Regions from separate parts of the Streptacidiphilus sp. EB103A genome, predicted to be linked through region 3. Evidence: predicted binding sites of a transcription regulator. Region 3 holds the regulator's gene; each other region holds the start of a gene.
What was found. Region 3 encodes HrcA, which represses chaperone genes, less so after heat shock. Its sites were predicted from a motif close to TTNGCACTCNGNNNNNCNGAGTGCNAA; they were not measured.
Positions count from the first base shown of each region.

Region 1: the regulator HrcA is predicted to act here: its motif matches at 1,855-1,881, upstream of ABH941_RS38940 (FmdB family zinc ribbon protein).
Region 2: the regulator HrcA is predicted to act here: its motif matches at 1,764-1,790, upstream of groES (co-chaperone GroES).

Region 1 covers NZ_JBGCAQ010000036.1:19,610-22,882, forward strand. Annotated here, with positions in the region: gene ABH941_RS38930 (hypothetical protein) at 1-349, opposite strand, end outside; gene ABH941_RS38935 (S-methyl-5'-thioadenosine phosphorylase) at 522-1,373, opposite strand; gene ABH941_RS38940 (FmdB family zinc ribbon protein) at 1,485-1,838, opposite strand; gene ABH941_RS38945 (potassium/proton antiporter) at 1,971-3,273, opposite strand, start outside.
Region 2 covers NZ_JBGCAQ010000006.1:304,056-307,328, reverse strand. Annotated here, with positions in the region: gene groL (chaperonin GroEL) at 1-1,172, opposite strand, end outside; gene groES (co-chaperone GroES) at 1,307-1,615, opposite strand; gene ABH941_RS12490 (methyltransferase domain-containing protein) at 1,806-3,008, shown strand; gene ABH941_RS12485 (polysaccharide deacetylase family protein) at 3,005-3,273, opposite strand, start outside.
Region 3 covers NZ_JBGCAQ010000011.1:246,568-249,840, reverse strand. Annotated here, with positions in the region: gene ABH941_RS20110 (16S rRNA (uracil(1498)-N(3))-methyltransferase) at 1-126, opposite strand, end outside; gene dnaJ (molecular chaperone DnaJ) at 161-1,306, opposite strand; gene hrcA (heat-inducible transcriptional repressor HrcA) at 1,349-2,380, opposite strand; gene htpX (zinc metalloprotease HtpX) at 2,594-3,273, shown strand, end outside.

The sequences.
Region 1 (3,273 bases), on a different contig from region 3:
GTCGCACGGCGGCAGGCAGCCGGTGCCGCCCGCCGCCGGCCCGGATCGGCGGGAACGGCGCCACGGTGCGCCGGGGCGGCACAGCGGGGGCCTCGCAGGGCAGCGCGGCGGGACGGGGCGCGAGCGGGCCGGACGTCGCCGGAGCGGCGGTGGGGGTGGGGGTGGGGTCTGCGGTGGCGGACGTGTCCTCCCCGTAGTCCCAGCCCGCCTCGTCCCATGCTTCAGGCTCATGGACGGGCAGGCTTTGGTCACGGCCCGGGCCGGGGCGCAGCGAGTGCGCCCGGTGCCGGTTGGCCCGGCGCACCGGATTGCCGCTCAGCAGGGACTCGGCCACAGGGGATTCGGTCATCAGGGACATGGGACACCGCCTCCGGGGACGGCCGGGCTGTTCCCGACCGGACTGCCTCCACGATGTCCCTTCGCCCGGCTCTCCGCTGCCGCCCGGCCGCCTCCTGTGGACAACCTGGGGGGTGTGGAAAACTCCCTCACCCCCACGGGTGAGGCCCACGGGTGAGGGAGGGTCAGAAACCCAGCCCGGTCTCCAGTCCGTCCAGCGCGTGCGAGCAGACGCAGTCCCGTTCCGCGGTGTCCGGCAGCCCGGTGACCGTGCCGGTCAGCACCCCGCGCAGCCGGTCGATGCTGCCGGCGAAGACCCGCAGCACCTCGGCGTGGGTCACCCCCTCGCCGGTCTCGACGCCCGCGTCCAGGTCGGTCACCACGGCCACCGAGGTGTAGCAGAGCCCCAGTTCCCGGGCCAGCACGGCCTCGGGGTGCCCGGTCATGCCGACCACCGCCCAGCCCTGTGCCCCGTACCAGCGGGATTCGGCCCGGGTGGAGAACCGCGGGCCCTCGATGACCACCAGCGTCCCGCCGTCCACCGGCTCCCAGCCGGACGCCCCGGCGGCCTTCAGGGCGGCGAGCCGCCCGGTGGGGCAGTAGGGGTCTGCCGCGGAGACGTGCACCACCTCGGGCAGCAGTCCGTCGCCGCGCCGTTCACCGTCGTAGAAGGTCTGCGTCCGCCCGGAGGTGCGGTCCACGAACTGGTCCGGCACCAGCAGCGTTCCGGGGCCGTACTCGGGCCGCAGTCCGCCGGTGGCGCACGGCCCCAGCACCTGGCGTACGCCCAGCGAGCGCAGCGCCCACAGATTGGCCCGGTAGTTGATGCGGTGCGGCGGAATCCGGTGCCCGCGGCCGTGCCTGGGCAGGAACGCCACCCGACGGCCGCCGAAGTCGCCGACGAACAGGGAGTCGCTGGGCGGCCCGTACGGGGTGTCGACGGAGACCTCGGCGAGATCGTCCACCAGGGCGTAGAGACCGGTTCCGCCGATGATCCCGATATCGGCTGCGGGTGTCTCGTGCTGAGAGTTGGCCATGGGCGGCAGCATACGAAGAGCCGGGGTCCGCCGTAGCCCAGACGGTCTTACATTCCGCGGACGTCTGACGTTCGGCTGCCGCCCGGCCGCCCGGCCGCCCGACCGCTCGGGTCAGGCGGCGGGCGAGCTGCTGCCCGAGCCGGAACCGGAGCTGCTGCCCGAGGACGACGAGGACGACGAGGACGACGACGAACCCGTCGACCCGGACGAGCTCGACGACGAGTCGCCGGACGAGGACGTCGAGGAAGCAGCGGCCGGCTTGGCCGCCCCCACCGCGCTGCTCGACGACGAGCGGCTGTCGGTGCGGTAGAAGCCGCTGCCCTTGAAGACCACGCCGACGGCGGAGTAGATCTTGCGAAGCCTGCCGTTGCACGCCGGGCAGACGGTCAGGGCGTCGTCCGTGAACTTCTGGACCGCCTCGAGGCCGTTGCCGCATTCGGTGCACTGGTACTGGTACGTCGGCACTGTCTTTTCCTCCTGGCTGGCACTCTCGCCTGATGAGTGCTAACGACGGTCAATGATGCGGTATTCCGCGGCGATAGTCCACCGTGGCCACTGTGAGCTGTGACGATGCGAGCTGTTGCCGAGTCGTCACGGTCAGTAGGTGTCGCGCTGTCCGAGCCATCCGGCGAGCTTGCCGCCCCGGTCCACGGTGCGCAGCCGCCGCTCCGCGCGGTCCCGTACCTCGTCGGTGGCGACCACCAGCAGGTCGTCGCCGGCCCTCAGCACCGTCGTCGGCCCGGGGACGAAGCTGGCGCCGTCCCGGACCACCAGGGTGACCGCCGCGCCCCTGGGCAGCCGCAGCTCGCTGACCTCCACGCCGGCGATCCTGGAGCCGGGCGCCAGGGTCAGCGACAGCAGATGCCCGTGCAGCCGCTCCAGCGGCGCGGACTCCACGTCGAGCCGGTCCGCGTGGCCCGGGTCGCTGATCCGCAGCCGTCGCGCCACCCAGGGCAGCGTCGGGCCCTGGACCAGGGTGAACACCACGACCAGCAGGAACACGATGTTGAACAGCTGGTGCGCGCCCGGCACCTGGGCGACCACCGGAATGGTGGCGAGCACGATGGGCACCGCGCCGCGCAGCCCGGCCCAGGAGAGCAGGGTCTGCTCGCGCAGGTTCATGCCGAACGGGGTCATCGTCAGCAGCACCGACAGCGGGCGGGCCAGGAACACCAGCACCAGGCCGACGACCAGCGCCGGGCCGATCGCGTCCGCCATGGTGTGGGGGGTCACCAGCAGCCCGAGCAGGACGAACATGCTGATCTGGGCGATCCAGGCGAGCCCCTCGGCGAAGCCGCGGGTGGCCGGCCCGTGCGGCAGCCGGGAGTTCCCGAGGATCAGCGTCGCGATGTAGACGGCGAGGAATCCGGAGCCGTGCAGCAGCGCGCCCCCGGCGTAGGCGAGCAGCGCCAGCGCGGTCACGGCGATGGGGTAGAGGCCGGAGGAGGGCAGCGCGACCCGGCGCAGCGCCAGCGAGCCCAGACGGCCCACGGTGAGGCCGAGAACCAGGCCGATGGCCAGCTGCATGGCTATCGAGCCGATCAGGACGTACCAGCTGTCTATCGGTCCGGTGGTGGCGAAGGCGACGACCAGGATGACCACCGGGGCGTCGTTGAAGCCGGACTCGGCTTCGAGCAGCCCACTGAGCCGGGACGGCAGCGGGACCCGGCGCAGCACCGAGAAGACCGCGGCGGCGTCGGTGGACGAGACCACCGCGCCGAGCAGCAGCGACAGCCGCCAGTCGGTGCCGACCAGCAGGTGCGCCCCCAGGGCGGTCACCGCGACGCTGACGCCGGTCCCGACGGTCGCCAGCACGGCGGCGGCGGGGGCGGCGGGCCTGATGCTGGTCCAGCTGGTGCTGAGGCCGCCCTCGGCGAGGATGACCACCAGCGCGGCATAG
Region 2 (3,273 bases), on a different contig from region 3:
TCCTTGAGCTCGACCTCGGTGGCAGCGCCGACCTTGATCACGCAGACTCCGCCGGCCAGCTTGGCCAGCCGCTCCTGCAGCTTCTCGCGGTCCCAGTCCGAGTCGGTGTTCTCGATCTCGGCCTTGATCTGCGCGACGCGACCGACGACCTCGGAGGAGTCACCGGCGCCGTCGACGACGGTGGTGTTGTCCTTGGAGACGGTGACGCGACGGGCGGAGCCCAGGGACTCCAGACCGGCCTGGTCGAGCTTGAGGCCGACCTCCTCGGCGATGACGGTGGCACCGGTCAGGGTGGCCAGGTCGCCGAGCATCGCCTTGCGGCGGTCGCCAAAGCCGGGGGCCTTCACCGCGACGGCGTTGAACGTGCCGCGGATCTTGTTCACCACGAGAGTGGACAGCGCCTCGCCGTCGACGTCCTCGGCGATGATCAGCAGGGGCTTGCTGGAGCCGCCCTGGAGGATCTTCTCCAGCAGCGGGAGCAGGTCCTGGATCGAGGAGATCTTGCCCTGGTGGATCAGGATGTAGGGGTCCTCCAGGACCGCCTCCATCCGCTCCTGGTCGGTGACCATGTAGGGCGACAGGTAGCCCTTGTCGAACTGCATGCCCTCGGTGAACTCGAGCTCCAGGCCGAAGGTGTTCGACTCCTCGACGGTGATGACACCGTCCTTGCCGACCTTGTCCATGGCCTCGGCGATGAGGTCACCGACCTGCTGGTCCTGCGCGGAGAGCGCGGCGACAGCGGCGATGTCCTCCTTGCCGTCGATCTCACGGGCGACCGAGAGCAGGTGGTCCGACACGGCCTTGACGGCGGCGTCGATGCCCTTCTTCAGCCCGGAGGGGCCGGCGCCGGCGGCGACGTTGCGCAGACCCTCGTTGACCAGGGCCTGGGCCAGCACGGTCGCGGTGGTGGTGCCGTCGCCCGCGATGTCGTTGGTCTTGGTCGCGACCTCCTTGACCAGCTGCGCGCCAAGGTTCTCGTACGGGTCGTCGAGCTCGACCTCACGGGCGATGGTGACACCGTCGTTGGTGATGGTCGGAGCGCCGAACTTCTTGTCGATGACGACGTTGCGGCCCTTGGGGCCGAGCGTCACCTTCACGGTGTCGGCCAGCTTGTTGACGCCACGCTCGAGCGAGCGGCGGGCGTCCTCGTCGAACTTCAGGATCTTCGCCATGCTTAGGGTTTCCCTCTCAAACAACCGAGCCCGGACACCCGGTCTCACACAGTGAAGACTGGGGGCCCGGGCGGGGTCACGACTCTGCGGTCAGCGTCAGCTGGTGCTGCAGTAGTGCGGTGGTGCGGTGGTGCTTACTTCTCGATGATGGCGAGCACGTCGCGGGCCGAGAGGACCAGGTACTCCTGGCCGTTGTACTTGACCTCGGTGCCGCCGTACTTGCTGTACAGCACGATGTCGCCGACGGCGACGTCGAGCGGCAGACGCTGGCCGTCCTCGAAGCGACCCGGGCCCACGGCCAGGACAACGCCCTCCTGGGGCTTCTCCTTGGCAGTGTCCGGGATGACCAGGCCAGAGGCCGTGGTCTGCTCGGCCTCGAGCGGCTGGACCACAATGCGGTCCTCGAGCGGCTTGATGGCAACCTTGGAGCTGGTGGTCGTCACGTTCCGACCTCCCCCTTCGGAGATCACGGGGTGATACATGTCTTGGGTGCCAGAGGTGTGGTGCAAGCCCGTCGTCGCGGTGCCGGACCTGCCCTCTCGCGGTTAGCGCTCTCCGGGGGAGAGTGCCAACGACGACACTAGGCCGCGGTTAGCACTCAGTCAACCAGAGTGCCAACGACGCGCTTATTCGATGGATGATGGTGCGGTGGAGATCGAATCGTTCCGTGCCCTGCTGACCGACGAGGGCCAGGCCCTGCTGGCCGAGCTGGCGGACTTCCGGCCGGGGCAGGAGCTCGCGGTCGCGACCAGGCTGCGGCGCAGCCACGACGCGGAGCTGGTGTCGGCGGCGATCGGCCAGGCCGGGCTGCGGCAGCGGGCCGCGGCGAAGTTCGGCGCGGCGGACGCGGCCCGGATGTACTTCACCCCGGACGGGGTCGAGCAGGCGACCCGGAGCAGCGTCGCCGACTGGCGCGCGGCCCGGTTCAAGGCGCTGGGCGTACGCCGCCTCGCCGACCTGTGCTCGGGCATCGGCGGCGACGCGATCGCGCTGGCGCGGGCCGGCATCGAGGTGCTCGCCGTCGACCGCTCTCCGCTCACGTGCGCGGTCGCCGAGGCCAACGCCGCGGCGCTGGGGCTGGACGGGCTGATCCATCAGCGGTGCGGCGACGTGGAGGACGTGGCGCTCAAGGACTTTGACGCCGTGTTCGTCGATCCGGCACGGCGCAGCGGCCGGGGCAGGATCTTCGATCCTGAGGCCTACTCGCCTCCGCTGAGCTGGGCCGTCACCGCCGCACGGCAGGCCCCGTTCGCCGCCCTCAAGGTGGCCCCCGGCATCCCGCACCAATCCGTCCCCGAGGGCGCCGAGGCCGAGTGGGTCTCGGACGCCGGAGACGTCAAGGAGGCCGTGCTCTGGTTCGGCACCGGCGCCGCCCAGGAACACCCCCATCGGGCGACCCTGCTGCCCGGCGGCGTCACCCTCACGGGTGGTCGACTGCCGGACCCGGAGGCCGGACCGGTCCGCCGCTACCTCTACGAGCCGGACGGCGCGGTGATCCGCGCCCACCTCGTCGCCGAGGTCGCCGAGCAGTTGGACGCCGGCCTGATCGATCCCACCATCGCCTACCTGACGGCCGACGAGCTCCGCCCCACGCCCTTCGCCACCGCCTACGAGATCACCGACGTGCTGCCCTTCGGCCTGAAGAAGCTCAAGGCGCTGCTGCGCGAGCGCCGGGTCGGCACCGTGGTGGTCAAGAAGCGCGGCTCGGCGATCGAGCCCGAGGAACTGCGCCGCAAGCTCAAGCCGGAGGGGCCGAACTCCTGCACGGTCTTCCTGACCCGCGCGTCCGGCGCCCCGACGATGCTGCTGGGGCAGCCCGTGCGGGCTGCCCGCTAGGGCTTCTGGATGTAGTCCTCCAGGCGGGCGACCGTGAAGCCCTGCTCCTGGATCCGCTTGAGCAGGTTGGCGAACATCGCGGTCATGGTCTCGCCCTTGAGCTCCGAGGGGCCGCGGAAGTGGGCCAGGATGATGTCGCCGTCCTGGAGCTTGTTCCCGCTCTGGTACTGCAGACCCGTTATCTGCATCGTCTCCTTCCAGTAGACGATGGCGCGCGGGCCGCAGGCCTGGACCGAGGCGTTGAGGGTCGACGAGTAGGCGCCGT
Region 3 (3,273 bases):
CACCGGCTCGCCCACGGTGAGCCTGCGTACGGCGACGGCATGACGGCCCTCGGGGCCGTCCAGCCGCACCACCGCCCCGACCGGGGCCAGCTGCGCGCTGTCGACGACGAACACCGGGGCTGTCATGCCGTACCTACTCCAGAACTGTGCTGACGGGCGCTCAGGCGCGACCGTTGAAGGCGTCCTTCAGGCGGGAGAACAGGCCCTGCTGCCCGGGCGCGAAGGTCCCCTTGGGGCGCTCCTCGCCGCGCAGCTTGGCCAGCCGCCGCAGCAGCTCCTCCTGCTCGGGGTCGAGCTTGCTGGGCGTCTGCACCTCGACGTGCACTATGAGGTCGCCGCGTCCGCCGCCGCGCAGGTGGGTGATGCCGCGTCCGTGCAGCGGGATGGACTGGCCGGACTGGGTGCCGGGCCGGACGTCGATCTCGACGGTGCCGTCCAGGGTCTCCAGCGGGACCTTGGTGCCGAGCGCCGCCGCCGTCATCGGCAAAGTGACCGTGCAGTGCAGGTCGTCGCCGCGGCGCTGGAAGGTGGAGTGGGCGTTCTCGCTGATCTCGACGTAGAGGTCGCCGGCCGGGCCGCCGCCGGGGCCGACCTCGCCCTCGCCCGCGAGCTGGATCCGGGTGCCGTTGTCGACACCGGCCGGGATCTTGACGGTCAGCGTGCGCCGCGCGCGGACCCGGCCGTCCCCGGCGCACTCCGGGCAGGGGGTGGGCACGACCGTGCCGAAGCCCTGGCACTGCGGGCAGGGGCGGGAGGTCATGACCTGGCCCAGGAAGGACCGGGTGACCTGGGACACCTCGCCGCGGCCGCGACACATGTCACAGGTCTGCGCGGAGGTGCCCGGGGCCGCGCCCTCGCCGTTGCAGGTGGTGCAGACGACGGCGGTGTCGACCTGGATGTCCTTGGTGGTGCCGAACGCGGCCTCTTCGAGGTCGATGTCGATCCGGATCATCGCGTCCTGGCCGCGCCGGGTGCGCGAGCGCGGCCCGCGCTGGCCCCCGGACGCGCCGAAGAAGGCGTCCATGATGTCGCTGAAGCCGAAGCCCGCGCCGGCGCCGAAGCCGCCGGGGCCCGCGCCGCCGCCGCTCGCGGAGAGCGGATCGCCGCCGAGGTCGTAGACCTGCCGCTTGTTGGGGTCGGAGAGGACCTCGTAGGCGGCGTTGATCTCCTTGAACCGCTCCTGGGTCTTCGGGTCGGGGTTGACGTCCGGATGGAGCTCGCGCGCCAGTCGGCGGAACGCCTTCTTGATCTCGTCCTGACCCGCGTCACGCCGGACGCCGAGTACCGCGTAGTAGTCCGTGGCCACCAAAATGCTCCGCTTGTCTTCGTTTCCAGGGCTTGGGACTGCTTAGGACGCAGCCAGGATCTGACCGACGTATCGTGCCACCGCCCGGACGGCGCCCATGGTGCCCGGGTAGTCCATCCGCGTCGGCCCGACCACGCCCAGTTTGGCGACGGTCTCGTCGCCCGAACCGTAGCCCACCGACACGACCGACGTGGAATTCAGCCCTTCGTAGGCGTTCTCATGACCGATCCGAACCATCATGCCCGCGTCGGCGGTCTCCCCGAGCAGCTTCAGCAGGACCACCTGTTCCTCCAGCGCCTCCAGTACGGGGGCGATGGTGAGCGGGAAGTCGTGCGGGAAGCGGGTCAGGTTGGCCGAGCCGCCGATCACGACCCGCTCCTCGGTCTGCTCGGCCAGCGCCTCGAACAGGGTGCTGAGGACGGCCGTGACCGTGCCCCGGTCCTCCCGCTCGAAGCTGTCGGGCAGGTCCTGGAGCAGGATCGGCACCTCGACGAAGCGCTGCCCGCCGGCCCTGGTGTTCAGCCGGGAGCGGAGATCCGCGAGAACGGTCTCGCCGACGGCCGTGGGGCAGTCGATGAGCCGCTGCTCGACCCGACCGGTGTCGGTGATCAGCACCAGCATCAGCCGGGTCGGCGTCAGCGCGACCAGTTCGACGTGGCGGACCGTGGAGCGGGACAGCGAGGGGTACTGCACCACCGCGACCTGCCGGGTCAGCTGCGCCAGCAGCCGTACCGTGCGGGCCACCACGTCGTCCAGGTCGACGGCGTGGTCCAGGAAGCTGCCGATCGCCCGGCGCTCGGCCCCGGACATCGGCTTCACCTCGGTGAGCCGGTCGACGAAGAGTCGGTAGCCCTTGTCGGTCGGCACCCGGCCCGCACTGGTGTGCGGCTGGTGAATGTAGCCCTCGTCCTCCAGCGTCGCCATGTCGTTACGCACCGTGGCCGGCGACACGCCGAGATTGTGCCGTTCCACCAACGCTTTGGAACCGACCGGCTCCTCGGTGCCGACATAGTCCTGGACGATGGCACGCAGAACCGCCAGCTTGCGGTCGTCGAGCTTGCGCTCCTCAAGCACGGGGCACGCACCTCCTACCTACCGGTCCTGCCGGGCGCCGGGCGGAACTCTCTGGCCAGAACTGGCACTCTGGATGAAGGAGTGCCAGGAGCTGTCCGGCCAGTGTAAGGCGCGAGGGTACGCGACCGGAACGCCTGGGCCGTCCCGTACGTACCTGTTGGTAGGCCCGAACAGGGCAGAATTGGATAGCACGCACATTTTCGAGGAGGGGCCATGGCCAGGACACGCTTCGCACCGGACCGCGGGCTGACGAGCCGGATGCTGGCGACGATGTTCTTCATCGGCCTGCTGTACGTCGTGTTCGTGGGCGCACTGATCGTGCTGTTGAAGGGCGCCTGGCCGTTTGTGGTGATCATCGCCGGCGGCCTGTTCATCGCCCAGTTCTGGTTCAGCGACAAGATCGCGGCCTTCAGCATGGGGGCCCGCGAGGTCTCCGCGGAGGACTACCCCGAGCTGCACGGCACCGTGGACCGGCTCTGCACGCTCGCGGACATGCAGAAGCCCAAGGTCGCCGTCGCCCAGAGTGACATCCCCAATGCCTTCGCCACCGGACGCAACGAGAAGAACGCCGTGGTGTGCGTCACCACCGGTCTGCTGCGCCGGCTGGAGCCGGAGGAGCTGGAGGGCGTGCTGGCGCACGAGATGTCCCACGTCGCACACAAGGACGTGGCCGTGATGACCATCGCCGGCTTCCTCGGTGTGCTGGCCGGGATCATCACCCGGGTCGGGCTCCAGTTCGGCCTGTTCGGCGGCTTCAGCAGCCGGGACGACCGCGACGGCGACAACACCGCTGTGGCGGCCCTGATCGTCATCGGCGTCAGCGCCGTGGTCTACACCCTCAGCTTCCTGCTGACCCGGCTGCTCTCCCGCTACCGCGAGCTCTCCGCCGACCG